Thalassobaculum sp. OXR-137: one gene and its partner. The protein of the gene in region 1 interacts with the protein of each later gene in a pairwise test. Links are inferred from orthologs where the notes say so. Each region holds a gene or a part of one and is shown in the gene's direction. Other genes may lie near its edges.

Evidence for each region.
Region 2: the proteins of T8K17_RS04355 (region 1) and T8K17_RS05400 interact in binary tests that used the Escherichia coli proteins (3 or more experiments, as listed by UniProt). The link is inferred for Thalassobaculum sp. OXR-137 from one-to-one orthologs.

What each region holds. Positions count from the first base shown.
Region 1 is NZ_CP139715.1:926,811-941,103, forward strand. What follows is about bases 4,287-7,249. They hold T8K17_RS04355 (P-II family nitrogen regulator), read left to right. Parts: upstream 4,287-5,580; coding sequence 5,581-5,919; downstream 5,920-7,249. Other genes in these bases: T8K17_RS04350 (UbiH/UbiF/VisC/COQ6 family ubiquinone biosynthesis hydroxylase), read right to left, coding at 4,287-5,221; amt (ammonium transporter), read left to right, coding at 5,943-7,249. Outside these bases: T8K17_RS04320 (hypothetical protein), read right to left, coding at 199-753; T8K17_RS04325 (prolyl-tRNA synthetase associated domain-containing protein), read left to right, coding at 964-1,491; trxA (thioredoxin), read left to right, coding at 1,601-2,518; T8K17_RS04335 (LON peptidase substrate-binding domain-containing protein), read left to right, coding at 2,589-3,257; T8K17_RS04340 (Trm112 family protein), read left to right, coding at 3,244-3,483; T8K17_RS04345 (DUF971 domain-containing protein), read left to right, coding at 3,480-3,863; more of T8K17_RS04350, read right to left, coding at 3,938-4,286; more of amt, read left to right, coding at 7,250-7,274; T8K17_RS04365 (DNA translocase FtsK), read left to right, coding at 7,568-10,021; T8K17_RS04370 (outer membrane lipoprotein carrier protein LolA), read left to right, coding at 10,130-10,780; T8K17_RS04375 (cupin domain-containing protein), read right to left, coding at 11,093-11,464; T8K17_RS04380 (RidA family protein), read right to left, coding at 11,497-11,910; T8K17_RS04385 (DMT family transporter), read left to right, coding at 12,043-12,933; T8K17_RS04390 (cupin domain-containing protein), read right to left, coding at 12,930-13,382; T8K17_RS04395 (glutathione S-transferase), read right to left, coding at 13,387-13,998; gloB (hydroxyacylglutathione hydrolase), read right to left, coding at 14,067-14,293. UniProt on the Escherichia coli protein: Involved in the regulation of nitrogen metabolism. Regulates the activity of its targets by protein-protein interaction in response to the nitrogen status of the cell.
Region 2 is NZ_CP139715.1:1,135,869-1,150,563, forward strand. Bases 5,769-9,133 are described here. They hold T8K17_RS05400 ([protein-PII] uridylyltransferase), read left to right. Parts: upstream 5,769-6,101; coding sequence 6,102-8,933; downstream 8,934-9,133. Other genes in these bases: T8K17_RS05395 (FAD-binding oxidoreductase), read right to left, coding at 5,769-6,003. In the rest of the region: T8K17_RS05355 (helix-turn-helix domain-containing protein), read right to left, coding at 25-618; T8K17_RS05360 (VOC family protein), read left to right, coding at 690-1,115; T8K17_RS05365 (hypothetical protein), read left to right, coding at 1,178-1,423; T8K17_RS05370 (dihydrodipicolinate synthase family protein), read right to left, coding at 1,433-2,392; T8K17_RS05375 (DUF1428 domain-containing protein), read right to left, coding at 2,479-2,838; T8K17_RS05380 (thioredoxin family protein), read right to left, coding at 2,861-3,589; T8K17_RS05385 (MarR family winged helix-turn-helix transcriptional regulator), read left to right, coding at 3,660-4,106; T8K17_RS05390 (VOC family protein), read left to right, coding at 4,131-4,553; more of T8K17_RS05395, read right to left, coding at 4,807-5,768; murein biosynthesis integral membrane protein MurJ, read left to right, coding at 9,208-10,752; T8K17_RS05410 (hypothetical protein), read right to left, coding at 10,809-11,636; trpS (tryptophan--tRNA ligase), read left to right, coding at 11,777-12,781; murein biosynthesis integral membrane protein MurJ, read right to left, coding at 12,778-14,112; T8K17_RS05425 (adenylate/guanylate cyclase domain-containing protein), read right to left, coding at 14,109-14,695.

The sequences.
Region 1 (14,293 bases):
ACGCCCGACCCCAACCTTGGCAAGGTTGTGCTCTACCCCTGAGCTACGCCCGCGCTCCGTTGAGGACGCGGATAATACCGGCGGATCGCACGATTGCAAGAGCGATTAACGCCTTTTTTCACAGATTTTTTTCCGCCGCGAAAAACGGCGGAAATCCTTGTTTTTTCCGCAACTTACCGGCCCGTCTCCAGGTGGATTTTACTCGCCGGTGGTGATTTTCAGGTGGAAAACCGCCCAGGCCAGGCCTGAGTCATCCTCCGCCGTCTGGCCCGCGTAGCTGCCGGCGGGGAACACCAGCCAGAGCGGCCCGCGACCGCCGAGCGGCAACGGCTTCCCATCGCTCGCCGTCGCCAGCACGAACGTGCCGGCCCGCACCTCCGACAGACGGAAGGCGGGCGCGTAGCCGTCGACCGCCTGGACCAGTACCCGGTCCGCCTTCGCACCGACCAGGTCGATGACCGAGGCCAGGGTCGGTCCGGTCACCGTCACCGGTCCCGGCCAGTTCGGATAGGCGACCTCCACGGTCTCCTGCGGCAGCGCGGCCAGATCGTCCAGGGTCAGTTCATGGGCGCGCTCGAAGGTCTCCTGCAGCGCGGCGAACAGACTGTCGGTGAACGGATCGAACGGCCCGCGGTTGGTCCTCTCGATCTCGCCGGTCACGGTGAGCACGACCGGACCGGCGGCCCGGGCGGCGGTGACGGCGGGTAGGGCGGTGATCAGGGCAAGGGCGAGGACAAGAACGATGCGGCGCATGGAGACCTCCAGATCGGCACGATCGACGACCGGTCACCGGACCGGTGCTGTCGGGAGCTTACCACGCGGTCGCGCCGATCTCGCGCGCGAGATCCCCGAGATCCGAACGACGCCGCTCTGTGGGCTGCAACCGCCGGCCAAAATGCGCTAGACAGGGCCGCCACATACCGAGCCACGCCGATTAAACCGCGCATACCGGAGCCCGACCCCATGGCCGACAGCGAGACGCCCGCCCTCCCCACATCGCCGGAAGCCCTGCTCGCCCGGCTGGACGCGCTCGGCATCGCCTACGATCTGCACACCCACCCGCCGCTGTTCACCGTGGAGGACAGCAAGGCGCTGCGCGGCGACCTGCCCGGCGGCCACTGCAAGAACCTGTTCCTGCGCGACCGCAAGGGCGCCATGTGGTTGGTGGTCTGCCTGGAGGACCGCCGGATCGACCTCAAGGCTCTGGGCTCCCTGCTCGGCGGTCGGCTGTCCTTCGGCAGCCCCGACCGGCTGATGGCCACCCTGGGGGTGATCCCCGGCGCGGTGTCGCCCTTCGCTCTGATCAACGACACGGGCGTCTCGGTCACCGTCATCCTGGATGCCGAGATGATGGGCCTGTCGCCGCTGAACTATCACCCGCTGTCGAACGAGATGACCGTCGCGGTCGCGCCAGACGCCCTCACCCGATTCATCGAGTCCTGCGGACACGCCCCGCAGGTCCTCGACCTCTCCGCGGCCTCTGGCGATTGACCGCCGCCGGCCCCACGTTCAGAACGCGCATACGAAATCGCCACCCGGCACCTTGTCGCGACACCGTCGCACTTTAGATAGTCACTCCCAGAACAGAGGAACGCAGCAGATGGAACCGATCCTGGGCGCGGCACAACCCGGCGGACAGACCGGAGATGCCGCCATCGTCGACGCGACGACGGCCACCTTCATGACCGAGGTCGTCGACGCCTCCATGCAGCAGCCCGTGCTGGTCGATTTCTGGGCGCCGTGGTGCGGCCCGTGCAAGCAGCTCACCCCCGCCCTCGAGAACGCCGTGCGCAAGGCCGGCGGCTCGGTGAAGCTGGTCAAGATCAACGTGGACGAAAGCCCGGAGATCGCCGGCCAGCTCCGCATCCAGTCGATCCCGACCGTCTATGTCTTCAAGAACGGCCAGCCGGTCGACGGGTTCCAGGGCGCGGTGCCCGAGAGCGAGATCACTGCACTGATCGAGCGGGTCGGCGGCGCGGTCGGCCCCTCGCCGATCGAGCAGGCGCTGGAACAGGCCGAGGAGCTTCTGGACGCCGGCGAGCACCAGCAGGCGGGAGCGCTGTATCAGCAGATCCTGCAGCACGAGGAAACCAACCCGGCGGCCCTGGCCGGTCTGCTGAAATGCCTGATCGCCGACGGGCGGGCGGACCACGCCGAGAAGGTGCTGGAGCAGATCCCCGAGGACGTGAAGGCCGACAAGGCCCTGCAGGCCGCCATCGCCCAGCTCGAACTGGCGCTGGAAGGCGCCAAGGCGAGCGCCGAGCTCGACAGCCTGCGCGCCAAGGTCGAGGCCAACCCGAAGGATCATCGCTCCCGCATCGACCTCGCCGCCGCGCTGTATGCGACCGGCGACCGGGGCGGTGCCGTCGAGCAGCTCCTGGAGAGCATCCGGATCGACCGGAAGTGGGAGGAAGAGGCGGCGCGCAAGCAGCTGCTGAAGTATTTCGAGGCGATGGGCCCGACGGATCCGGTCACCGCGGATGCGCGGCGCCGGCTGTCCTCGCTGCTGTTCTCCTAGGCGCGTCCCGGGCATCCGCGCGCCGAGTGGCCATTCGGTCAGGCACTGGTAAAGGAAAGGCGGCGACGCAATGAGTCCAAGCCCCTTCGATCCGAGCTTCGACGAGCTGCCGGCAACCCTGCCGGTGTTCCCCCTGCCCGGCGTCCTGCTGCTGCCGAAGGGGAAGCTGCCGCTGAACATCTTCGAACCGCGCTACCTGAACATGACCCGCGACGCGCTCGCCACCGACCGGCTGATCGGCATGATCCAGCCCAAGCCGACCGAGCTCGGCCGGGATGCCGGCGCGCGCTGCCTTTACCGGATCGGCTGCGCCGGCCGGATTACCCAGTTCGCCGAGACCGACGACGGCCGGTTCCTGATCACCCTCACCGGGGTCTGCCGGTTCGCCGTCGACGAGGAGCTCGCCTCCATGCGCGGCTATCGGCGGGTCATCGCCGATTGGGGACCCTTCAGCCGCGACCTCGCCGGCGATTGCGAGGCCGAACTCGACCGGAGCTTGCTGGTGAACCGGCTCAAGCGGTATTTCGACGCCCAGGGCATCACCGCGGATTGGGGCGTGATCGAGCAGACGCCGGACGACCGGCTGGTCACCACGCTCGCCATGGTCTGCCCGTTCGAGAGCAGCGAGAAACAGGCCCTTTTGGAATGCGACTCCCTGAAGGCGCGGGCCAGCATGATGCTGGCCCTGCTGGACATGGCGGTCGCCGATACGAGCGGAGGCGACCATGCCCGACACTAACGCGCCGGCACCAGACTCCGGCCCCGCCAGGCCGGCCGCCGGCGGGGTGGACCCGAAGCTCCTGGAGATCCTGGTCTGCCCAGTGACCAAGCAGGCCCTGACCTACGACCGCGACCGCCAGGAGCTGATCAGCGAGAAGGCGGGCCTGGCCTTCCCGATCCGCGGCGGCGTGCCGATCATGCTGGTGGAAGAGGCGCGGCGGCTGGACGAGGGATCGCCGGCGTGACCGACCCGGAAGCCGCGGACGCCGTCACCGACGACTGGCCGACCGAACTGCGGGTTACCCGCGACCGGGCGGCGTTGTCCGTGACCTTCGAGAGCGGCGTGTCCGGGGCGATCCCGGCCGAGCTGATGCGGGTGGAAAGCCCCTCGGCGGAGGTCCAGGGCCACAGCGCCGCCGGCAAGACCCTGGTGGCCGGCAAGCGCACGGTCACGATCAAGGCGGTGGAGCCGGTCGGGAACTACGCGGTGCGCATCGTCTTCAGCGACGGCCACGATACCGGCCTGTTCACCTGGCGGTACCTGCGCAAGCTGGCGCAGGACGGCCAGACGATGATGGCCGCCTACGAGGACGCCCTGGCGAAGGCCGGTCTGTCGCGCGGGTGATCCGACCTCTCCCGATCCGACCGCGCGACCCGGAATTAATCGGGGGAGCGCGGAGAAGGGATGAGCCGAACCGGCTAAACCGGTTCGCCCCGCAGCAGCCGGGGCAGCGTGCCCAGGGTCCCCATGGCGTGGCGGATCGCGGCGCGCTTGAAGGCCGGCACCCGCTCCACTATCGACAGGCCGATCCGCCGGGCCGAGCGCACCGGAGCGATGTCGTTGGAGAACAGCCGCGTCAGCCCGTCGGTCGACGCCACCATGGTCATGATGTCGAACCGCCGCCGGCGCTGATAGTCGCGCAGCACCGGCGCGCCGCCGATGTCGAGCCCGAGACGGGACGCGTCGGCCAGCACCTCGGCCAGCACCGCGATGTCGCGCACGCCCACGTTGAAGCCCTGGCCGGCGATCGGATGCAGGGCGTGGAAGGCATCGCCCACCAGCGCCACCCGTTCGGCGATCCCGGACTCCGCCAGTGTGAGGGTCAGCGGATACACCCGGCGCGGCCCGACCGGCGTCATCCGTCCCAGGGAGTCGCCGAAACGCTCCTCCAGGGCGGCGGCGAAGGAGGCGTCGTCGAGCTGGGCGATGCGCTCGGCGACGGCGGTGCGTTCGGTCCAGACCAGTGCGGACCGGTTACCCTGGAGCGGGAGAAGCGCCAGCGGACCGCCGGGCAGGAATCGCTCATGGGCCAGATTGTGGTGGCTCTCGGCATGGGCGATCGTGTCGACGACGGCGGTCTGGTGATAGTCGACGGTGGTATGGCGAATGCCGGCGAGCGCCCGCACCCGCGAGCCGCGCCCGTCGGCGGCGACCACCAGGGGCGCCGACAGCACCCGGCCGTCCTCCAGAGTCAGGGTCGCCCGCCCTGCCGTCACGTCCAGGGCGGCGGCCGACCCCGGCTCGGCGAAGGTCACCAGATCCGAATGCTCGACAAGGCGGGCCAGCAGCGACGCCTTCAGCGCGCCGTTGTCGACGATATGGCCCATCGGCTCGTCGCCGACCGCGCTGTGGTCGTAATGCAGATATCGGCTCGACCCGGCGTCGGAGACCCGGATGTCGTGGATCGGGCCGGTCCCGTCGGCCACGGCCTGCCAGGCGCCCAGCACGGTGAACAGCCGCCGCGACGACAGCGAGATAGCGGTGGTGCGGATATCGGCGCGGCCGGCGACGGCGGCGCGCGGATCGACCCGGTCGACGATGACGCTGGACAGCCCGGCCTCGGCCAGGGCCAGGGTGAGGGTCAGTCCGGACAGCCCGGCGCCGACAATCAGCGTATCGGCATCGGGCCCGGCGGCGCGCTGGGTGCCCGCGTCGGGCGCTGGGGTGTCACCGGTCGGCCGTGCCCGCGAAGTCGATGCCATCAATCGGTCTCCTCATATCCTGAAGTCAGAATGGCGTGCGGGGCGGCCAGGACAAGAGGCAGATGGTCGCGCGGCGCGCAAATCATATGCATAAATTTTAGGCATTTCAAATTTCCCGCCCAATTTATGCCCAAATTCCGAAGGACCCCAGTTGCGCAACCGCTGCGTATCTAGACTAAGCCCTCGGAATCAATCAATGATTCAGTACCCCCACCTTTCGGCATGGTTCTTGATGAAAGAACCACTGGCCTGCATGACGCGGCCGCTCCGCTCGGCGCGCGGGCAGTACCTGGGGGGTTTCCGGACCGCGCGGGCGCCGATCGGAGTTTTGGGGAACACAAGGCGCGAGGTTGGGCGATATGAAACTCGTCATGGCCATCATCAAGCCCTTCAAACTCGACGAAGTACGCGAGTCGCTGACGGGCCTGGGCATCCAGGGGCTCACTGTCAGCGAAGTGAAGGGTTTCGGCCGTCAGAAGGGCCAAACTGAAATCTATCGAGGCGCGGAATACTCCGTGAATTTCCTGCCGAAGGTGAAGGTCGAGGTCGTCGTCGCGGACGACATGGTCGGCCAGGTGGCGGAGCAGATCCAGAAGTCGGCGAATACCGGCCGGATCGGCGACGGCAAGATCTTCGTGCTGGACGTGGCCCAGGCGGTACGTATCCGCACGGGCGAAACCGACGCGGACGCGCTCTGAGTAGCGGCGGGGAGCACCTATCGATGAAGAAGTTCATGTCCTTCAGCCTGCTGGCCCTCGCGGCGTCCGTCGCGACGGTTGGCTTCACCAAGAGCGCGTCTGCCGACGTTTCGGTCGAGACCGCGTTCATCTTCAACTCATTCTCGTTCATCTTCCACGGCGCGCTGGTCATGTGGATGGCCGCCGGCTTCGCGATGCTCGAAGGCGGCCTGGTCCGGACCAAGAACACGACCATGCAGCTCACCAAGAACATCGCCCTCTATTCCATTGCGGGGCTGATGTACTGGGTGATCGGCTACAACCTGATGTATGCCGACGTCACCGGCTTCTTCGGCACCCCGGGCCCGTGGTCCGCGGCCGATCCGATCGACGCCGAGGGTCTGTTCACCGGCGACGATGCCGCCGGCTACAGCGCGGCCTCCGACTGGTTCTTCCAGATGGTGTTCGTCGCCACGGCCGCCTCGATCGTGTCCGGCACCCTCGCCGAGCGCATCAAGCTGCTGCCGTTCCTGGTGTTCACGGTCGTCCTGACCGGCGTCCTCTACCCGATCCAGGGCTCCTGGAGCTGGGGCGGCGGCTGGCTGTCCGAAGCCGGCTTCCTCGACTTCGCCGGCTCCACCATCGTGCACTCGGTGGGCGGCTGGGCGGCTCTGACCGGCGCCATCATCCTCGGTGCCCGTAAGGGTAAGTTCAACGCGGACGGCTCGATCAATCCGATGCCGGGCAGCAACCTGCCGATGGCCGCGCTGGGCACGTTCATCCTGTGGCTCGGCTGGTTCGGCTTTAACGGCGGCTCGCAGCTCGCCATGGGCTCCGCCGCCGACGTGGTCGCCATCGCCACCATCTACATGAACACCAACCTGGCCGCCGCGGCCGGTGTGGTGGTCGCCCTGATCCTGACGGGCGTCATGTACAAGAAGGTCGACCTGACCATGCTGCTGAACGGCGCCCTGGGCGGTCTGGTGGCCATCACGGCCGAGCCGCTGGCCCCGTCGCCGTTCACCGCGATCGTCGTCGGCGGTATCGGCGGCGTGCTGGTCGTCTTCGCGGTGCCGCTGATCGACAAGCTGAAGATCGACGACGTGGTCGGTGCCATTCCGGTCCACCTGGTCTGCGGCATCTGGGGCACCATCGCGGTGATCTTCTCCAACGGCGATGCGACCATCGTCGGCCAGCTCACCGGCATCGTCGGCGTGGCGGTCTTCATGATCATCACCTCGGCCATCCTGTGGTTCGTCCTGAAGCTGATCTTCGGCCTGCGGCCGAGCGAAGAGGACGAGTCCCTCGGTCTCGACCGTGCCGAGAACGGCATGGAGGCCTATCCGGAGTTCGGTCGCGGTTCCCAGACCTTCTGATCTGGACCGATCGACCTACCCAACGGCGGGACCGCTCCGGCGGTCCCGCTCCCCAGCGGCAGGGTCCTTTCGACGCCGCACTCTCCCTCGACTCGGGCTCGATGCAGGTCATCGGGCCCGCTTTCTGTTTGAGGGGATTCGATTTTTTCTGATCTTGTCTGTGAAGGTTGCCCGCTAACTCCCTGTCGTATAGAGTTGATCGGCGTTTGGAACAAACCCGATACGCGCGAATCGCCCGGAGCCGAGCCTCCGGCGGCTCCGCGCGTCTCCGAAATCTGGGAGGGCTGAGGCGCATGGCACGGGCGTCCGGCAGAAACGAAAATCGAACCCTTCTGCCGGTCGAGGCGACCCGGTACCTGCAGCGGCGCGGCGAGGAGGCGGGCGGTCTGGCCCTGATCGCCGCCGCCGGATTGCTGGCGGCGACCATCGGCGCCTACGACCCGGCCGATCCCTCGCTCAACGCGGCCGGATCCGGCACGATCTCCCATCCGTTCGGCTATCTCGGCGCGGTGATCGCCGATCTGCTGCTGCAATCGCTCGGCGCCGCCAGCGCCCTGCTGGTGCTGATCCCGGCCGTGTGGGGCTGGCGGATCCTGCGGCACGAGCGGGTCGGCCGCTGGCCCCTGCGAATCGCCCTGTTGCCCCTCTCCATGGTCCTGGCGACCGCCGCCCTCGCCCTCGTCACCCCACCCTCGGCCTGGCCGCTGCGCGCCGGGCTCGGCGGCTTCCTCGGTCCGCTGATGCTGACCCCGGCCGGCGCCTTCGCCAGCCACCTCGCCCCCCTGGGCGGATTGCTGCCGGTCGCCATCCTCTCCGGGCTGCTGTCCGTCGCCATCGGCCTGTGGTCGGCGGGGATCGGTCTGATGGACGCCGCCCGCGGCGTGCTCGGCCTGTTCCGCCACGCCGCCACCGGTGCCGCCAGCGGCGCGCGCATGGGCGCCCGCGGTGCCGGCGCCGGGGTGCGTCTCAGCGCCCGGCTCGGCGCCGGCTTCAGCTCGGGCATGCGCCGCAAGGAGCCGCGCCTGAACGACGATGACAACGGCGACGACGAGGACGACGTCCCCTGGAAGGAGGAACGCCAGGAGCCCGAAGCGCCGCGCCAGGCCGTGCGCGCCGCCAAGGCCGCCGCCGTGCGCGATCCGGAACCGTCGGTGCGTCGGGTGGAGAAGCCGGCGACTCCCGTCAAACCGCGCCAGGCGACCCAGCGTCAGTTCGATCTCGGCCCGAACGACGGCAGCTACGCCTATCCCGATCTCGACCTGCTGACCGATCCGCCGGCCGCCGCGAGCGGCCCGGACGAGGATTCCCTGGAACAGAACGCCCGGATGCTGGAAAGCGTGCTGGCCGATTTCGGGGTGAAGGGGACCATCGGCAAGGTCCGCTACGGTCCGGTCGTCACCCTATACGAGCTGGAGCCGGCCCCCGGCACAAAGTCGTCCCGGGTGATCGGCCTGTCGGACGACATCGCCCGCTCCATGAGCGCGGTGTCGGTCCGCGTCGCCGTGGTGCCCGGCCGCAACGTGATCGGCATCGAACTGCCGAACGCCCGGCGCGAAACCGTGTATTTCCGCGACGTTCTGGAATCCGAAGCGATCAACGCCTCGTCCCACAAGCTGGCGATCGCGCTCGGCAAGGATATCGGCGGCACGCCGATCGCCGTAGACCTCGCGCGCATGCCGCACCTGCTGATCGCCGGCACCACCGGCTCGGGCAAGTCGGTGGCGGTCAACACGATGATCCTGTCGCTGCTCTACCGCCTGCCGCCGGATCGCTGCCGCTTCATCATGATCGACCCGAAGATGCTGGAACTGTCGGTCTATGACGGCATCCCGCATCTGCTCTCCCCGGTCGTCACCGATCCGAAGAAGGCGGTCGTCGCGCTGAAATGGACCGTGCGGGAGATGGAGAGCCGCTACCGGGCCATGTCCAAGCTCGGCGTGCGCAACATCGACGGCTACAACGCCCGCATCGCCGAGGCGGTGAAGAAGGGCGAGGTGCTGAAGCGCCGGGTGCAGACCGGCTTCGACGCCGACAGCGGCAAGCCGGTGTTCGAGGAGGAGCCGCTCGATCTGGTGCCGCTGCCCTATATCGTCGTGGTGATCGACGAGGTGGCCGACCTGATGCTGGTCGCCGGCAAGGACATCGAAGGCGCGGTCCAGCGCCTGGCGCAGATGGCCCGTGCCGCCGGCATCCACGTGATCATGGCGACCCAGCGCCCCTCGGTCGACGTCATCACCGGTACCATCAAGGCCAACTTCCCGACCCGGATCTCGTTCCAGGTCACCTCCAAGATCGACAGCCGTACCATCCTGGGCGAGCAGGGGGCAGAGCAGCTCCTGGGCATGGGCGACATGCTCTACATGGCCGGCGGCGGGCGGATCACCCGCGTGCACGGGCCGTTCTGCTCCGACGAAGAGGTGGAGGACGTGGTCCGCCACCTGAAGACCCAGGGCGAGCCGGAATACGACGAGACCATCACCGAGGACGACGACGGTGCGGCCGACCCACTCGGCTTCTCCGGCGCCGGCGAGGGCGGCGGCGGCTCGGGCGACGAGCTGTACGACCAGGCAGTGGCCATCGTGGCGCGCGAGGGCAAGGCGTCCACCAGCTTCATCCAGCGCCACCTGAAGATCGGCTACAACCGGGCGGCCACCCTGATCGAACGCATGGAATCCGAAGGCGTGGTCAGCCAGGCCAACCATGTGGGCAAGCGCGAGGTGCTGGTCGGCGACCATTCGGCCGACTGACCGGCGCGGCGGAGCGCCGTCGACGGCAGACGGTCGTGGCGCAATCGTGACGCGGCCGTCTCCGATTTGCCGCTTGCCATCCGCGTCGCGACACGCCAAGTCAGCATCATGATCCGAGCCCGCTCCTTCCTAGCCGCCCTCCTGTTCACCGTCGCCGCCGCGGGGGCCGTCACCGGCATGCCCAGCCCGGCTGCCGCCCAGGGCCTCACCGCCGAGCAGAAGGCCGAGGTCCAGCGGGTCGAGGACTACTTCAACCAGCTCACGTCCATGCGTTCCACCTTCCTGCAGGCGAGCTCCACCGGGCTGGTGGCCCGCGGCGTGGTGTGGCTGGAGCGTCCGGGCCGCATGCGGTTCGAATACGCGCCGCCCTCGCCGGTGCTGATCACCGCCGACGGCATCTGGCTGACCTATCAGGACAACGACCTGGAGCAGACGACCCAGATCCCGCTGATCAGCTCGCCCCTGTCGGTGCTGGTCTCCGACGATGTGGACCTGATGGACGAGCTGGTGGTGGAAGACGTGCAGAAGGGCGCCAACGTGATCCGCCTGCAGCTCCGCCAGCGCGACGAACCGGACCAGGGCACCGTGGTCCTGACCTTCCAGGACAAGCCGCTGTCGCTGAAGCAGTGGATCATCACCGACGCCCAGGGGGTGGAAGTGAAGGTGGCGCTGCTCGACCCGGTCTTCGGCCTGGACCTGCCGGCCGACCTGTGGCGCCCGAACGATTTCGGCCGGCCGTCGGACGACGTGGGGCGGTAAGGGCCGAGTTTCCTTGCTCTGATCTGGTTCGACCCTTCGACACGCCCCTACGGGGCTGCTCAGGGCGAGGTCACCTTTGCCCAAAGCCTCAGGTCGAGGTCTTTTGCCCAAAGCCTCGGGCCACGTCATCTTTTGTCCAAAGCCTCAGAGCCAGATCATCTTTTGCCCAAAGCCTCACGGCGAGTTCAACTTTTCGCCCAAAGCCTCGGGCCAGGTCATCTTTTGCCCGAAGAATTGACCCCGACCTCGAAAGAATTGACCTCGCCCTGAGCAGCGCCCGCGCAAGCGGGGGCGTGTCGAAGGGTAGCCCCCTCACAGAAATTTGTTGGGCTTCAGAAACGTTCCCAGGAGCAGGGCGCCGTTGCGCGATCTCGCCACGTGCTTGGAGCCCGCCGGGCGCCATACGAAATTGCCGGCGGTCACCTCGCCCTCCTCGTCCTCGATGGAGCCCTCCAGCACGAAGGTCTGCTCGATCCGCGTATGCTCGTGCAGCGGCAGCTCCGATCCCGGCGCCCATTTGAACAGGGCCGTCAGCAGCCCGCTCTCCTCGTCGCGCAGGAGGACCTTCCATTCCACGCCGGGGAACTGGGTCGGCTCCCAGTCCATGGCATCGACATCCACGTAACGCGAGTCCAACGGGCCGAGCCCGGTATGGTTCGCGGCCTTCGGGGTCAGGGCGGTCACGGCGGTCCTCCTCCGGTTATGGGTTCGTTGCGTCAGTCCTCTTCCGGGATGACGGCGATCACGTCGATCTCCATCAGCCATTCCTCCTTGGCCAGCCCGGCGACCATCAGGCCGGTGGACACCGGGAACACGCCCTTCAGCCATTTGCCGACGGTGCGGTAGACCGGCTCCCGGTCCTGGCGGCGGGTGATGAAGATCGTGATCTTCACGATGTCCTCCAGCCGCGCCCCGGCCTCGGAGAGCAGGGTCTCCACGTTGCGCATGGCCTGGTCGGTCTGGGCGGCCGGGTCGCCGGCGCCCACAAGATTGCCGTCGAAATCGGTGCCGACCTGGCCGCGCAGATAGACGGTGCCGTTGGCGACCACCGCCTGGCACAGGTCGTTGTCGAGCGACTGGTCGGGATAGGTGTCGCGGGTGTTGAACTTGCGAAGACGCGTGTGCGGCATGTCGGTGCACCATGAGAACGGGAATGGGGCGATTGTTTCGTGTGGCGGCCCTTCCGGCAAGCGCGTAAACCGGAGGGCATCCGTCCACGCCTGCCCGCCATCCCACAGGCTCCCGCCCATGAACGCCGTCCCATGACAAAAGGCCGTGCCACCCTGATCGGCTTCACCGCCGTGCTGAGCTGGGCGCTGCTCGCCCTGTTCACCGCCCTGTCCGGCGACGTGCCGCCGTTCCAGCTCCTGGCGATGACCTTCAGCGTGGCCACGGCGATCGGCATCGTCGCCTCCCTGGCCCGGGGCACGTCGCCGCTGGCCCATCTGCGCCAGCCGCCGGTGGTCTGGTTGCTCGGGGTCGGCGGACTGTTCGGCTACCACTTCTTCTACTTCCTGGCCTTGCGCAACGCGCCGGCGGTGGAGGCGAGCCTAATCGCCTACCTCTGGCCGCTCCTGATCGTGGTATTTTCCGCCCTGCTGCCGGGCGAGCGGCTGCGCTGGTTCCATGTGGGCGGCGCCCTGCTCGGCCTTGCCGGGGCCGCGCTCCTGGTCACCAAGGGGCAGAGTCTGGAGATCGACCCGCGCTACACGCTCGGCTACATGGCGGCCGGGGTCTGCGCGCTGACCTGGTCGACCTATTCCGTCGCCTCGCGTCGTTTCGGCGACGTACCGACCGATGCGGTGGGCGGATTCTGTGCGGCCGCCGCGATCCTGGCCGTGCCCTGCCATCTGATCTTCGAGACCACGATCTGGCCGCAGACCACCGCCGAATGGCTGGCGGTGCTGGCGCTCGGTCTGGGGCCGGTCGGCGGCGCGTTCTTCACCTGGGACATCGGCGTGAAGAAGGGCGATATCCAGGTGCTCGGCGCGTCCTCCTACGCCGCCCCGCTGCTATCGACCCTGGTGTTGGTGGCGGCCGGCCTGGCCCCGGCCTCGGCGGAGGTGGCGATCGCCTGCGTGCTCATCGTCGGCGGCGCGGTCCTGGCGGCACACCGCCTGTTGCGGCGCCGGGAGGCGGACCCGGGTCTTTAGCCCCCCGACGGTTTCCTCGGCGTCGGGCGCCAGTCCGGCGGGGCCATTTCGAAGCCGGCGAACTCGAAGGCCGGGGCCACGGTGCAGCCGCACAGGGTCCAGCGGCCCAGGCTCTCCGCCGTCTGCCACCAGCCCGGCGGCACCACCACCTGGGGCTTCTGGCCGGCCAGCACGTCGCCGCCCAATGTATGGGCCTCGGCGTCGTGGCCGTTCGACGACAGGGTCAGCACCAGCGGCGCGCCGGCGTAGTGATGCCAGATCTCCGTGGCGTCGTTGACCCGGTGCCAGGCGGACAGCTCGCCCGCCGACAGCAGGTAATAGATCTGCGTGACCGCCCCGCGCCCGCCGCCTTCCGGGGCGTCGCGGTAGGTCTCCGTGTACCAGCCGCCTTCCGGATGGGCCTGGAGGCCCATCCGGTCGATCAGGCGTTTGACCTCGTCATCCGCCATCGGCTCAGCCGACCGGCTTGGTCGCCTGCATGGACGGCCGGGCGGAGAACCGCTCGTACCAGGTGGCCAGCGCCCGGTTCTCGCCGCGCCAGTCCTTGTCCGGGAAGCGGAAGTCGAGATAGCCGAGCGCGCAGCCGGCGCTGATGGTGCCGATATCGACCCGGTCGCCGAAATCCTCCGACCAAGTGTTCAGCGCGGCCAGGGCGCCGTCGACCTTGCTCATCTGGGCGTCGGTCCAGGGCTTGAAGTGCAGCTCCTCGGGACGGATCCGGCCCTCGTAGATGATCAGCAGGGCGGCATCGAGCAGGCCGTCGGCGGCCGCCTGGACGCGCAGGGCGTGCCAGCGGGCGTTGCCCGGCTCCGGGAACACCTTCGGGCCCTCGTGCTGGCTGTCCAGGTATTCGCAGATCACCGGCGAGTCGAACAGGGACAGGCCGTCGTCGGTCACCAGGGCCGGGATCTTCTTCACCGGGTTGGCCTTGGCCACATCGGCATCGGGTGCGCCGGGCGCCGTCTTGACCGCCGCAAGCTCGATCTGGTCGATCAGGCCGATCTCATGGGCGACGACCACGACCTTGCGGACATAGGGAGAGGCGGGCGACTGGTACAGCTTCATCTAGGTTTCCTCGCAGGAAATGCCCCGGGTCGACGTGGCCAGGGGGTCTTGGTTGGGACGTCGGTCGGTCAGAAATTATCCTTGCCCTTGCGCACGGCGGCGAAGACCTCGACCGGATCGGCGCCCGGCTTGCCGACCGCGGCGGCGATCTCCGGATCGTCGGCGCGCAGGAACGGGTTGATCGCCTTCTCCTGGCCAAGCAGCGACGGGATCGTCGGCTCGCCATTGGCCCGCAGCTCCTCGATCTCCTTCGCCCGTGCCTTCAGGGCGTCGTTGCCGCCGTCGATCGACAGGG
Region 2 (14,695 bases), 210 kb from region 1 along the record:
ACCGAACCTCATATGCGCTGAAGGCTAAGGCCGCCCCGTCCTGATCGTGGCGTCGATCAGCCGGGTGATCGCGGCGCAGTAAGGCGCCGGGTCGGCGCCGCCGGCGATGGCCAGGGCCGCCCGGTCGAAGGCGGCGGACAGGCAGTCGGCGAGCGCGTCCAGCTCCTCCCGGTCGATCCGCCGCATCGCCTCCGCCAGCCCCTGGCGCAAGGTGGCACCGCCCTGGCTGCGGTCCAGGTCCGCCATGACGTGCGGGCCGAGCACGGCGGGGCCGTCCAGCAGCAGAAGCCGGGCGCGGCCCGGGACCGTCATCGCGGCGAAATAGGCGCCGGTGCCCTCGATCAGCGCCTTGCGGGGCGAGGCGGCGGGGGCGGCGGCCCGGTCGATGGCTTCGGCCAGCGCTTTCGCCTCGGCGGTCACCACCGCGCGGAACAGGTCGGCCTTGTCGGCGAAATGGTGATAGAGCGCGCCGCGGGTGACCTCGGCGGCGGCGACGATCTCCGGCGTGCCGGTCTCGCCGTAACCCTTCTCGACGAACAGGGCCCGGGCGGCGGCGATCAGTGCCGCCCTGGTGGCCGCCCGCCGCGCCTCGTTGGTCCGCCGCTCGGTTCCTTGCATGCATACAGCCTGTATGTTAATTGATGTATTTACATGCAGAGTGTATGTTTTTGATGGAGAGGAGGCAAGCCATGCGCTGCACCCAGTTCTATCCGGTGATCATGACCGACCGGGTGGCCGAGACCGCCCGGTTCTACTGCGACCATTTCCGCTTCGCGCCGGCTTTCGAGAGCGACTGGTACGTACACCTGCAGTCGAGCGAGGATCCCGGGGTCAATATCGCGATCCTGTCCGGCGACCACGAGACCATCCCGGAAGCGGGGCGCGGCCGGGCGGCGGGCCTGCTGATCAATTTCGAGGTGGCCGACGTGGATGCTGAATACGCCCGGGCGACGGCGGCCGGCCTGCCGATGCTGCTGGACCTGCGCGACGAGCCCTTCGGCCAGCGCCATTTCATCACCCGGGACCCCGCTGGTGTGCTGATCGACGTCATCACACCGATCCCGCCGAGCGCCGAGTTTCTGGCGCAATACGTTGAGGATGCGGTGCCGGCGTGAAATCGGCCCGTCTCTTCCATGGCAGGCACGACGTACCACGGGATTTTTGATAGGATCGAGCCATGGCGAAGGAACCGACGAACCTTGTGCTGGAATACCTTCGACGGATCGACACCAAGGTCGATGCGCTTGCGGAGGATATGATCCAAGTGAAGCAGCGAATCACCCGTGTGGAAGAAGGACTCGTCCTGGTCAATCACCGCGTCACGCATCTGGAGGAACGCATTGTCGAATTGACCCATCGCATGGATCGGTTCGACGGACATCTGGGTCGCATCGAGAAGCGCCTCGGCCTCGCCGACGCCTGACCCTCCGCCTCACGCCACCTTCGAATACACCGTCTCTCCCGTCAGCCCGGCCGCATCCATGGCGGCGGCGATCTTGTCGATCTCGGAGTCGCTCAGCTTGACCAGGGGCGGGCGGACGTGGGCCGCATCCATCCTCCCCAGATGGACCAGCGCCTCCTTCATGCGGTTGTGCATGTCGAGGAAGGGCGGGTCGTAGAACGCGCCGGTGGTCGGGTAGATCCGGTCGGCCAGCCGCCGCGCCTCCTCCAGGTCGCCGGCCTGGACCGCCCGGAACAGGGCGACCTGAAGGGCGGCGATGACGCTGCCGGCGCCCGACAGCAGCCCGTCGCAGCCCAAGACCAGGGAGGAGAGCAGCCAGGAGGAATGGGTCGTCAGCACGCTGACCCGCCGGGGCAGGGCGTGCAGCTCGCGGATCTGGCGCTCATGCTGCTTGGCGTCGTTGCACCAGTCCTTGATGGCGACGACCGTGTCGATCTCCCGGCAGATGCGCACGAGCGTCTCAACCGGGTAACCGAGCGTGGTCGCCGGATACTGGAACAGGATCAGCGGCAGGTCGGTCGCCTCGCGGATCGTGGCGAAATGGGCGAGCGCCATCTCCGGCCGCATCGCGCCGCCGGAGAGCAGGGTGTTCGACGGGAAAACCAGCAGGGCGCTGGCGCCGTCGCGCTCCGCCCGCCGGGCGATGGATGCTGCCAGGTGCGAGCCGTCGCTATAGACGCCATGCACCACCGGCAGCTTTCCGCCCACCTCCTCCATGGTGATCGCCATCACCCGTTCCTGTTCCGAAACGGTGCAGGTGGCGACCTCGCTGGCATGGGCGTTGACGGTGATCGCGCTGATCCCTTCCACCGAGGCGACGTCGTTCAGATGACGGCGGTATCCGCCCTCGTCGATCTCCAGATCGGCGGTGAAGGGCAGCAGGCAGGCGGGGATCACGCCCCTCGGCGCGAAGGGCAGCGGCGCGGCCATGGTTTCCTCCCAAGATCGTTTATTGGTTGAGAGGAAGTGTAGGCCCGCCACCTGGGGCTGGAAAGCCGCCGAATCTCGCTCCCCGGTCAGTCCGCGCTGGTGTCCACGATCGGCACGAACCCGCCGAAGATCATCCGCTTGCCGTCGAACGGCATGTCGTCGGGCGGGCCCGCGGCAGGATCTTCCATGACCTTCGCCATGCCCGCATCGCGAACCTCCTTGGACGGCCAGACGATCCAGGAGAAGACGACGGTCTCGTCTTCGGTGACCTTCACCGCCATGGGGAAGGAGGTCACCTTGCCCTCGGGAACGTCATCGCCCCAACACTCCATGATGTGGAGCGCCCCGTATTTCAGAAAGATCGGTGCCATGTCGGCGGCCATCTTCCGGAAGGCTTCCTTCTTGTCGTTCGGTACGGGAATGACGAATCCATCTACATAACTCACGGCGCTTTCTCCTCGGGTCCAGTTATTCAGCGGCGTGGCAGCACGCCTTGGCTGATGCGGTTTCGTATTCGTCATGCAACCGCAGCCAACTCATGATTCCCTCGCCCTCGTTGCGGCCCTTGGGCGTCATGTCGAGATAGGAGAAGGGGGTGAAGATCAGCTCCGTCCCCCGGGAATAGGTCGAATAGGTGTGGAACACCGATCCGTCCGCGCCGCGGGCGAAGACGCTGATGCCGGGCAGGTCGGGATGGGCATAGGGTGTGGTGCCGTAGTTGTAGGAGACGGCACCGGCGGCGATCTGCTCCGGCGTGAAGGCTGTCCAGTAATCGTGGTTGAAGCTGTTGCCGCCACAGGACACCCAGCGGAAGGTCCAGCCCAGGCGTTTGCGGGCCGCCTCGATCTCGGCGACAGGCGCGCGGGAGACGGCGACGTAGGACAGATCGGCCTGCTCGAAGTGCCGGCGGGCGGCATCCACCATGTCGGCGTCACCGGCGCATCCGGGGCAGATCGGGCCGCCCGGCGGCAGCATGAAATGCTTGACGACGAGCTGGCTGCGGCCGTCGAACAGGTCGGCCAGACTCGCCGTGCCGTCCGGCGTATCGAAGACGTAATCCGTCTCGACCCTTACCCAGGGCAGCGCCCGGCGTTCGGCGCTGACCGCGTCGCGCAGATGGGTCGCCTCCCGCTCGCGCGCCAGCAGGGCACGGCGGGCCTCAAGCCATTCTTCCTTCGAAACGATCTTGGGTTCCATCGGATCCTCCTTCGGGTCGATGGAGGCGGATGCTGGTTGACTAATATGTTGATGTCAACATAATTGACTCATGACCATGCGTGACGATCTTCCCATCGAAGTGACCCTCGAAGTCCGCGACCGCTGCCTGTGTCTGCACCTGCAGCGCGCGGCCCGGGCGGTCGCCCGCCGCTTCGACGAGGTGCTGCGGCCGTTCGGGCTGACCAACGGCCAGTTCTCCCTGCTGATGTCGCTGAACCGGCCGTCGCCGCCGCGCATCGGCGACCTGGTGCCGCTGCTGGCGATGGACCGCACCACCCTGACCGCCGCCTTCAAGCCGCTCGAGCGGCGCGGTCTGGTCCGGGTGCTGGTCGATCCCGAGGACCGGCGCGGCCGACGGATCGAGATCACCGAGGCCGGCCGCGATGCCCTGGCCGCCGCCGTCCCCATCTGGCGGCGAACCCATGACGAGGTCGATGCCCTCGTCGCCTCCCGCAATCTGGACGGCCTTCGCGCCGACCTTCTGTCGCTTTCCTGACGACCCCCACCCAGAGGACCCGCCATGCAATCGAATCCCTATCTCACCTTCGCCGGCGACTGCGCAGAGGCCTTCGGTTTCTATGCCGAGGTGCTGGGCGGCAAGATCAACGATGTGCTGCGGTTCGGCGAGGCGCCGGACTGCGACTGGGTGACCGACGACTGGCGCGACAAGGTCATGCACAGCATGTTCACCGCCCCGGGCCTGGTTCTGATGGGGTCCGACGCGCCGCCGCAGATGTACGAGAAGCCGCGGGGCGTCTCCGTGGCCCTGCATGTGGACAGCGGCGCCGAGGCGCAGCGGATCTACGACGCCTTCAAGCAGGGCGGCACGGTGAAGATGGAGCTGCAGGAAACCTTCTGGGCCAGCCGGTTCGCCATGCTGGTCGACCGGTTCGGCATCAGCTGGATCATCAATTGCGAGAAGACGGACGCCCCTCCGGCCTGACGGCGGCCGCCCGACTGTGCCGGCCTGCCCGCGGTGAAGACCCCGGGCCGGCGCCGACCGATCAAAACCGCGAACCGGGGAAGCCCGCGGGAGGGATGATGATGGTTCTGCGCCGGCCCGGGGCTTCGGCGGGGCACGGTGCACCGGTCCCGGCTCTGCCCACGCCACAGGGTGAGCCCGGTCCCGATCTGGAATCAATCTGACATATGCAAGATGTCACAAAATGTCACACGGCGACGTGTCGCCGGGGGCGTCAGACGACGTTTCGCTCCTTCAACGGGCGGCCTTCCAGAATCCGCTCGATCCCGAAGCGGGTGAGGTCGAGGGTGCTGAACGTCCCGGCGGTGATCAGTTCGCTCACCGCCCGCCCGGCCGCCGGCGACTGCTGCAGCCCGTGGCCGGAAAAGCCGGTGGCGAAGATCAGGTTGCCGATCTCCGGATGGCGGCCGATCACGGCGTTCTGGTCGAGGGCGTTGTAGTCGTAGGGCCCCGCCCAGGCGCCGGTCAGCTTCACCGCCTCGAAGGCCGGGATGCGCTCGGCCAGGGCCGGCCAGACCACCTCCTCCCACCAGCGCCAGTCGACCTGGATGTCCCAGCTTTCCGGGTCGTCCTCCTCCGGCGGGGAGATGCCGCAGACATAGCCCGCCCCTTCCGGCCGCACGAAGACGCCCGTCGTGTCGATGGTCAGCGGCAGGGGCGGTCCCTCCAGCGCGTCCCGGCAGGCGATCTGGTAGACCGTGCGGATGCGGGGACCCACCGGCAGATCGATGCCGAGCAGGCCTGCGACCGTGCCGGAATTCGCGCCCGACGCGACGACGAGGGTCCCGCAGGCGATCGTCGACCCATCGGCCAGCGTCACCCGCTCAACCCCGCCGGTGCCGCGGTCGATACCTGTGACCTCGCCGGTGAGGTAGGTGACGCCCAGGGACCGGGCCTTGCGCTTGAGCGCCTGGAGCAGGGTATTGGGATCGATCCAGCCCTCGCCGCGCTCGCCGAAGGTGGCGGCGGCGATCCCGTCGGTGTTCAGGTAGGGGAAGCGCCGGGCCAATTCGTCGGTCTCGAGCCAGGAGATCGACGCCCCGGCTTCGGTCTGGACCGCGTGGTTCTCGGCCAGGATCGCGCGCCCCTCCGGCGAGGCGAGGAACAGATAGCCGTTCTCCACGAAGGTCAGGTCGGGGCGTTCGCCGTCCACCTCCAGCAGGTCTGGCGCCTCGGCGACGAACCGGCGCGCGAACAGGCCGATCTCGACGTTCTCGCGAATCGAGAACTGCTGGCGGATGCCGCCGACGGAGAGGGGTGTGGAGGCCCGCGCATAGGTCGGGTCGCGCTCCACGACCACGACGCGCCCCTTGAAGTCCGGCGACGCGGCCAGAAAATAGGCGGTGGCGGACCCGACGGCCCCGCCGCCGACAATGACCACATCCGCCTGTCCGTTCTCCGTCCCGTTCATGCATCGCTCCCTTGCCTGATCCGTGTCGGGAGCCTCAGGCATCCGTGACGGCCGGACAAGGGGCGCGTATAGTCTGCGCGACTGAAAAGGAGGCTTTCGTGGCCGCTACAGCCGAGGCCGAGACCCGGACGGACCCATCCCGCGAGCGCGGCGCGCCGGCGGTCGAGCTCGCCGTCCTGGGCAAACGGGTCCCCAACCGCAAGGCGATCTGCGACGTCCCGGCCCTGGCCGCCGAGATCGAGGAAGCGGCGGCCGACCTGAAGGACGCGGCGTTCCGGCGCGGCGCCATTCTGGACCTGCTGAAGGACGCCCTGGCGGATGCCACCGGCGAGATCCGCCGCCGGCTGGAGGCGACGAATGACGGGGCCGCCTGCGTGCGCGGCCGGGCCTGGCTGATGGACCAGATCATCGGCGTCATCGCCACCCACGCCGCCGAGCGCGAGTTTCCGGCCACCAACCCGACCACCTCCGAACGGATCGCCGTCACCGCCGTCGGCGGCTACGGCCGCGGCGAGCTGGCGCCGCAATCCGACATCGATCTGCTGTTCCTGCTGCCCTACAAGCAGACCGCGCGCTGCGAGCAGATCGTGGAGTACATGCTCTACCTGCTCTGGGATCTCGGCCTGAAGGTCGGCCACTCGACCCGCTCGGTTGCCGAGTGCATCCGCCAGTCGCATGCCGACATCACCATCCGCACGGCCATGCTGGAATCCCGCTTCCTGTGGGGCGACAACGCGCTCTACGAGGAGATGCGCGAGAAGTTCATGGCCGATATCGCGTCCGGCTCGCCGCTGGAGTTCGTGGAGCAGAAGCTGCAGGAATCGGACAACCGGCACCGCCGCATGGGCGACAGCCGTTACGTTGTCGAACCGAATATCAAGGACGGCAAGGGCGGGCTGCGCGACCTGCACACGTTGTTCTGGATCTCGAAATACGTCTACCGGATCGACGACGTGGCCGAGCTGGTGCCGCGCGGGGTGCTGGACCTGGCGGAAGCCCGCCGCTTCGCCCAGGCGCAGAAGCGGCTGTGGACCATCCGCTGCCATCTGCATTACCTGACCGGCCGGCCAGAGGAGCGGCTGACCTTCGACGTGCAGCCGGTTATCGCCGAGCGCCTGGGCTATACCGACCGGGCCGGGGCGATCGCGGTCGAGCGCTTCATGAAGCACTATTACCTCACCGCCAAGGATGTGGGCGACCTGACCCGCATCTTCTGCGCGGCGATCGAGGCCGAGTACAAGCGCCGGCGCCGTCGCTTCCGCCTGCCCAAGATGTTCGGCGAGCAGCGCTTCGGCGACTTCCGGGTCGAGGGCGACCGCATCACCGTGATCGATGACGACGCCTTCGAGCGCGATCCGGTGAACCTGATCCGGCTGTTCCACGACAGCCATTTCCGCGACCTGATGATCCACCCCCATGCTCTGCGGGTGATCACCCAGAACCAGGCGCTGATCAACGCCGACCTGCGGCGCGATCCGGAGGCGAACCGGCTGTTCGTGGAGATCCTGAGCAGCCCGAAGGGGCCGGAGCGCATCCTGCGGCGCATGAGCGAGGCGCGGGTGCTGGGCAAGTTCGTGCCGGATTTCGGCCGGGTCGTCGCCCAGATGCAGTTCGACATGTACCACACCTACACGGTGGACGAGCACACGCTGGTCTGCCTCGGCGTGCTGCATGCGATCGAGCAGGGCGAGCTGAAGGACGTGGCCCCGATCGCCACCGATGTGGTGCACAAGATCCTGTCGCGCCGGGCGCTCTACGTGGCCCTGTTCCTGCACGACATCGCCAAGGGGCGCGGCGGCAACCACTCGATCCTGGGCGAGCGGGTCGCCCGCCGGGTCTGCCCGCGCCTGGGCATGACCGAGGAGGAGACCGACACGGTCGCCTGGCTGGTGCGCTGGCACCTGCTGATGTCCGACACCGCCTTCAAGCGCGACATCCATGACCCCAAGACGGTGGAGGATTTCGCCCGCATCGTGCAGTCGCCGGAGCGGCTGCGCCTGCTGCTGGTGATGACCGTGGCCGATATCCGCGGCGTGGGCCCCCATGTCTGGAACGGCTGGAAGGCGCAGCTCCTGCGCGACCTGTACTACGCGACCGACGAGATGCTGACCGGCGGCACCTCGCCGACCAAGACCGGCGCGCGGGTGGCCGCCGCCAAGCGCAAGGTGGCCGAGCAGCTCGCCGGCTGGACCGAGGCGGAGGTCGAGGCCCATCTGGCGCTGGGCTACGCGCCCTACTGGCTCGGTTTCGATACCGAAACGCTGGTCCGCCACGCCTGGCTGGTGCGCCGGGCCCAGGCCTCCGACGCCCGTCTGGTGGTGGAGCACCGGCTCGATCCGGACCGCGAGGTGACCGAGGTGACGGTCTATGCCGCCGACCATCCGGGCCTGTTCTCGCGGATCGCCGGCGCGATGTCCTCGGTCGGCGCCAACATCGTCGATGCCCGCATCGTCACCCTGGCCGACGGCATGGCGATCGACACCTTCATGATCCAGGACGACAAGCGGCAGATGTTCGACCGCCCCGACCGGCTGGCACGGCTGGCGTCGGCCATCGAGCGGACCCTGGACGGCAGCCTGCGGCTGGAGGAGCAGCTCGGGAAGAAGGGCGCGCTCACCACCCGCCGCACCCGGGCACTGAAGGTGCCTCCGCGGGTGCTGATCGACCAGAAGGCCAGCGTCACCCACACGGTGATCGAGGTGAACGCCCATGACGAGCCCGGCGTGCTCCACCGCATGACCCGGGCCCTGGCGCGGGTTGGCGTGCAGATTCATTCCGCTACCGTGTCGACCTATGGCGAGCGGTTCGTCGACGTGTTCTATGTGAAGGACGTCTTCGGCCTGAAGATCGACAGCGCGCGCAAGCTCGACGAGATCCGTGCGGCGCTGCTGGAATCGCTGGGCGTGAAGGCTGAGGGGAAAGCGAAGTAGCCCTTCCACACCGCGCGTCCCGGCCCTTCGACACGTCGCCCGCCCCGGATCAGATCCGGGCCGGGCTCCTGCTCAGGGCGAGGTCATTATCAACCCTTCACTTTTCGTCATCCCGAAACGAGTTCGGGATGACGATTGGAATATATTTTTATACCTCGCCCTGAGCAGCTCCCGCAGGGAGCGTGTCGAAGGGCCGGCCGCCGCACCACCCGCCTTAAATCCGCCGCAAGCCGGCCATAGGCCTAGCGCGCCGAATCACGTACATCCTGGCTCCATGAACCTCGCCCGCGCCATCGCCACCGTCGGCGGCTACACCATGATCAGCCGGGTGACCGGGTTCGTGCGCGACATGCTGATCGCCGCCGTGGTCGGGGCGGGGCCGATCGCTGACGCGTTCTTCGTCGCCTTCCAGATCCCCAACTTCTTCCGCCGGCTGACCGGCGAGGGCGCGCTGACCGTCGCCTTCGTGCCGATGTTCGCCGGCATGGTGGAGACCAGGAGCCAGGAGGCCGCCGTCGCCTTCGCCGGGCAGGTGCAGTCGGTGCTGCTGCTGGTGCTGCTGATCCTGCTGGCGGTGGCCGAGATCGCCATGCCCGGGGTGATCCTGCTGCTGGCCCCGGGCTTCGGCGGCGACGATCCGCGCTACGATCTGGCGGTCGAGCTGACCCGGATCACCTTCCCCTACCTGCCGCTGATCTCCCTGGTGGCGCTGTGGGGCGGGATGCTGAACAGCCTGGGCAAGTTCTGGGCGATGGCGGCCGCCCCGATCCTGCTCAATCTGATCCTGATCGCCGCCCTGACCCTCGCCGCCGGCGTGCTGGAGACGCCCGGCCACGTGCTGGCCTGGGGCGTGACGGTGGCCGGGGCCGCCCAGGCGCTGTTCGTGGCGGTCGCCTGTCGCCGTGAGGGCGCGCTGCCGCCGCTGGTGCGCCCGCGCCTGACCCCGGAGGTGAAGCGGCTGCTGGTGCTGATCGGCCCGGCGGCCCTCGGCGCGGGGGTGGTGCAGGTGAACGCCTTCATCGGCATCCTGCTGGCCTCGCTGCTGCCGGCGGGTTCTGTCTCCTATCTCTATTACGCCGACCGGGTGGTGCAGCTGCCGCTGGGGGTCGTCGGCGTGGCGATCGGCACGGCGCTGCTGCCGATGTTGTCGCGCCAGGTGCGTGCGGGAGAGAAGGGTGCGGCGATCTGGACTCAGAACCGGGCGCTGGAGATCGGCCTGCTGCTGACGGTGCCGGCCGCCTTCGCCATCTCGGTGATCGCCGATCCGCTGATCACCGTGCTGTTCCAGCGCGGCGCCTTCTCCGCCACGGACGGGTTTGAGACGGCGATAACCCTGGCCGCCTATGCCGCCGGCCTGCCCGCCTTCGTGCTGATCAAGGTGTTCCAACCCGGCTTCTTCGCCCGCCAAGACACCGCCACCCCGGTCAAGGTCGCCGCGGCCGCCGTGGTTGCCAACCTCGCCTGCAACGCGGTCCTGCTGCCGATGTTCGACCAGGTCGGCATCGCCCTGTCGACGGTGATCTCTTCCTGGCTGAACGCGGCCCTGCTCGCCACCCTGCTCTATCGGCGCGGCCATCTGGCGCTGGACAAGCGGCTGCTGGTCCGCGCCCCGAAGATCGTCCTGGCCGCTTGCCTGATGGCGGCGGCATTGTGGTTCCTGGCCGGGTGGCTCGCCCCCTGGCTCGCCGGTGCGACGGTCGAGCGGGTCGGCGCTCTGGCCGGGCTGGTGATTGCCGGCCTCGCGGTCTATGCCGCCGCCTGCCTGATCCTGAAGGCCGCCCATCCGCGCGATTTCGCCGCCATGCGCCGGGCCGGATAGAGCACGATCGGTCCAGATCGAAACGATCTGAACCGTGAATCGTCCTCTCTAAACCTTCACGCCAGCTCCACCACCAGGGCGGCGGCATCGTCGGAGGTCTTGAACCGGCCGAACCGGATGTCGTCGGCCGCATCCGCCTCGAACCCCCGCAGCTTGGCGATGAGCGCCGGCAGCCCCTCGCTCTCGGCCGCCGCGAACAGGCCGGCATCGTCGTACAGGCCGTACATATCGACCAGCCGGTAGAACCCGTCGGTGCAGAGCAGGATACGGGTGCCGGGCTCGGCGGCGGTCTCATGGGCGTTGAGCCCCGCCATCGCCTCCGGATGCACGCTGAGGACCCAGTATCCCCCCGGCCGGTTCATCGCCGCCCGCTGCCGGCGCAGGGTGGCGGCGATGTCGCTGCCGTCGGAGAGCAGGCGGCGGGCCTGGGCCTGTTCGTCGAGATCGCGCGTCGGTTTCGGTGGCGAAACGACCCCCTGGCCGGGATGTTGGATCAGGGCGGTGCAATCGGCGAAGCCGCCGAAAGAGAGGGTGCCGGCGGCACCGTTCCACGTCATGAGCGTCAGGGCGGCACTCGGCATGTCGCCGGGCGGGATCGCGGAGATCGGCGCGCCGGTCTGCCCTTCCACCGCGGCGCGCAGGCCGTCGATCAGCGCCGCCACAGTTTCGGTCACGTCACCGCCGGTGCCGTCGCGCAGCAGGCTGTCGGCCTGTCCGGCGAACCAGAACGCATCGCTGGGAGCCTCGGGAAACAGCCGCGCGGCGCAGACATCGGTGGCGCCATCGATCACCCAGGCGAGACCCCGCGCCGGGTCGCAGCCGACCCGGTCCTCGGAATCCCGGCCGTTGCCGGGATCGTTCACGCTTTCGATCACTCGGATCACGGCGGGCTCCTTTCGGCTCCCGGTTGCGTCGGATGCTTGATTTGCAGGCGCTGGCCGGGGATAAACCGGCCACGGGCGTCCGTGGGCGCCCGCATACAGACTTCACCGATGCACCCTAGCCGATGGCGAGTCCCTGATCCATGAGACGCATCTTTTCCGGCATTCAGCCGACCGGTAACCTGACCCTGGGCAACTACCTCGGTGCGATCCGGAACTGGGTGGCGCTCCAGGGCGAGAAATCCTACGAGTGCATCTTCTGCGTGGTCGACCAGCACGCGATCACCGTCCCGCAGGATCCGACCGCGCTGAAGCAGGCGACCCGCGAGGTCGCGGCCAGCCTGATCGCCGCCGGCATCGATCCGACGGACAGCATCCTGTTCAACCAGTCCCAGGTGGACGAGCACATGAAGCTCGCCTGGGTGCTCGGCTGCGTGGCGCGGGTCGGCTGGCTGAACCGCATGACCCAGTTCAAGGACAAGGCCGGCAAGGACCGGGACAACGCGACCACCGGCCTCTGGTGGTACCCGGTGCTCATGGCCGCCGACATCCTGGCGTACAAGGGCACCCATGTGCCGGTTGGTGACGACCAGAAGCAGCACCTGGAGCTCGCTCGCGACATCGCCCAGGCCTACAACTCCATGTTCGGGGTCGAGTTCTTCCCGCTGCCGGAGCCGCAGATCCTGGGCGCGGCGACCCGCGTCATGAGCCTGCGCGACGGCACCAAGAAGATGAGCAAGTCGGACGCCTCCGACATGTCGCGCATCAACATGACCGACGACGCCGACACGATCGCCAATAAGATCAAGAAGGCGAAGACCGATGCGGAGCCGCTGCCGAGCGAGGCGGCGGGTCTGGCCGAGCGGGCCGAGGCGCGCAACCTGGTGACCATCTATGCGGCGCTCTCGGACAAGAGCGTCGACGAGGTGCTGGCCGAATATGGCGGCCAGGGCTTCGGCAAGTTCAAGCCGGCCCTTTCGGACCTGGCGGTCGACGTGCTCGGCCCGATCGGGGCGGAGCTGCAGAAGCTGATGGCCGACACGGACTATATCGACGGCGTCCTGGCCAAGGGTGGCGACCGGGCCCGCGCCCTGGCCAAGCCGATCGTCGAGGAGGTCTACGACACCGTCGGTTTCCTGCGCCCCTAACTCCTTCGGGCCTGATCGCGCAGGATTCCGAGATACAGCACCGCTCCCGTCATCGCGAAGGCGGGAGCGGTCGCCAGCGCGATCCCGACCACCCCCCAGTACCGCATGAACAGGGCGTTCAGCGCGATCGTCAGCACGATGTTCACGGCCGCGGCCACCGGGATCACCCCGCCGAGATTGAGCACGGCGGCGGCCCGCACCAGGATCACCACCGCCGCGAAGGCCGGAAGCTGGGTCGCATAGGCGCTCAGCACATGGGCCACCAGCTTCGTGTCCTCCGCCGTGAAGGCGCCGCGCTGGTACAGCAGGGCGATCACCGGCTCCGACAGCAGCCAGGCGACGGCGACCCCCGGTATCGCCAGCAGGATCACCACCACCAGATGCCGCTTCAGGCGCGCGAACAGGGCCGCCGGATCGTCCAGCGCGTTCTCCGCATAGGCCGGCAGGACGGAGATGCCGAGGGCGGTGGTCACCACATGCAGCCCGGCCAGCACCAGTTTCGCGCCATAACCCAGGGCCGAGGCGGCCCCTTCCCCGAGACGCGCGGCCATGAGCTGGTCGATCAGCCCTGCGCCGGACAGCAGCAGAGTCGCCAGGAACAGCGGCCCCCACCGCCGCAGCAGGGCGGCGAGATCCGCCCGGCTTGCGGTGAAGGACAGCCGGTAGCCCAGCCGCCGGGCGGCGGTCAGCACGATGGCCGCCTCCGCCACCGTCCCGACCACCGCCCCCCAGGCCAGGGCCGACACGCCGAGACTGTCGCGGAATCCGATCAGCAGCAGGGCCATGGCGAGTGGGGTGAGTACCGGGGCGATGGCCGGCAGGGCGAAGCGCCGCTCGGCGGTCAGCACCGCGCCGCCGGCATAGGCCAGGCCGCCCAGGATCGCGAACAGGGTCATGATCCACAGCATGTCCGAGGCCAGGGCAATGGTGCGGGGCGCGTAGTCGGGAGCGACCGCGGGCAGGTAGAGCGGGGCGAAGGCGGCGCAGAGCAGGGCCGCGCCTGCGATCACCGCGGCCACGATCCCGGCCCCGGAGGTCGCCAGGGCGGCCGCCCGCTGCCGGTCGCCGCCGCGCCGGGCCGCCAGCAGGGCGGGGATGGCGGCGATCTGGAACGAGCCGGCGACGATCTGCACCAGGAAGACCGGCAGGGCGAGCGCCACGAAGAACGCGTCCACCTCCGGGCCGCGGCCGTAGATCATCGCGATCACCGCCTCGCGCAGGAAGGCGGAGGATTTGGCGACGACGGACAGGATCGCGATGGTCGCCCCGGCCCGGGCGATGGCGCGGTCGTCCATGGCGGAGGCCGCCGGTGCCTGATCGGCCGGGCTCACGACAGGTCGGCGGGGGTGAAGACGTCGATCGGCCGGGCGAGGCCCTTCACGGGATGTGCGCCCAGCGGCGTCAGGGGCTCGCCGACGGCGTCGGCGAACTCGCGCGAGGCCAGGATCTTCGCCGACAGGGACCGGGTCAGCCCCTCGATCCGGTTGGCCAGGTTCACCGCCGGGCCGATCACCGTGAAGTCGAGCCGCTCGGCGCCGCCGATATTGCCGTAGCCGACCTCGCCCAGATGCAGGGCGATGCCGAAGCCGATCGCCGGCTTGTCCTGGCGGAAGCGCAGGGTGTTCAGGGTCTGGACCAGCGTCACCGTATCGCGGGCTGCCGCCAGCGCCAGCCGGCACGCCTCGGCATCGCCCTCTGCCTGACCCCGGGACGGATCGGCCGGGAAGATGGCCAGCATGCCGTCGCCGAGGAACTTCAGCACCTCGCCGCCGCGCTCCTCCACCGCCTGGACCGCGCGCTCGAAGTAATCGTCCAGCATGTGGATGATCTCGTCGCGGCTGAGCTGGTCGGACAGCGTGGTGAAGTCGCGGATGTCGGTGTACCAGATCGCCGCCCGGATGCCTTCGGACACAC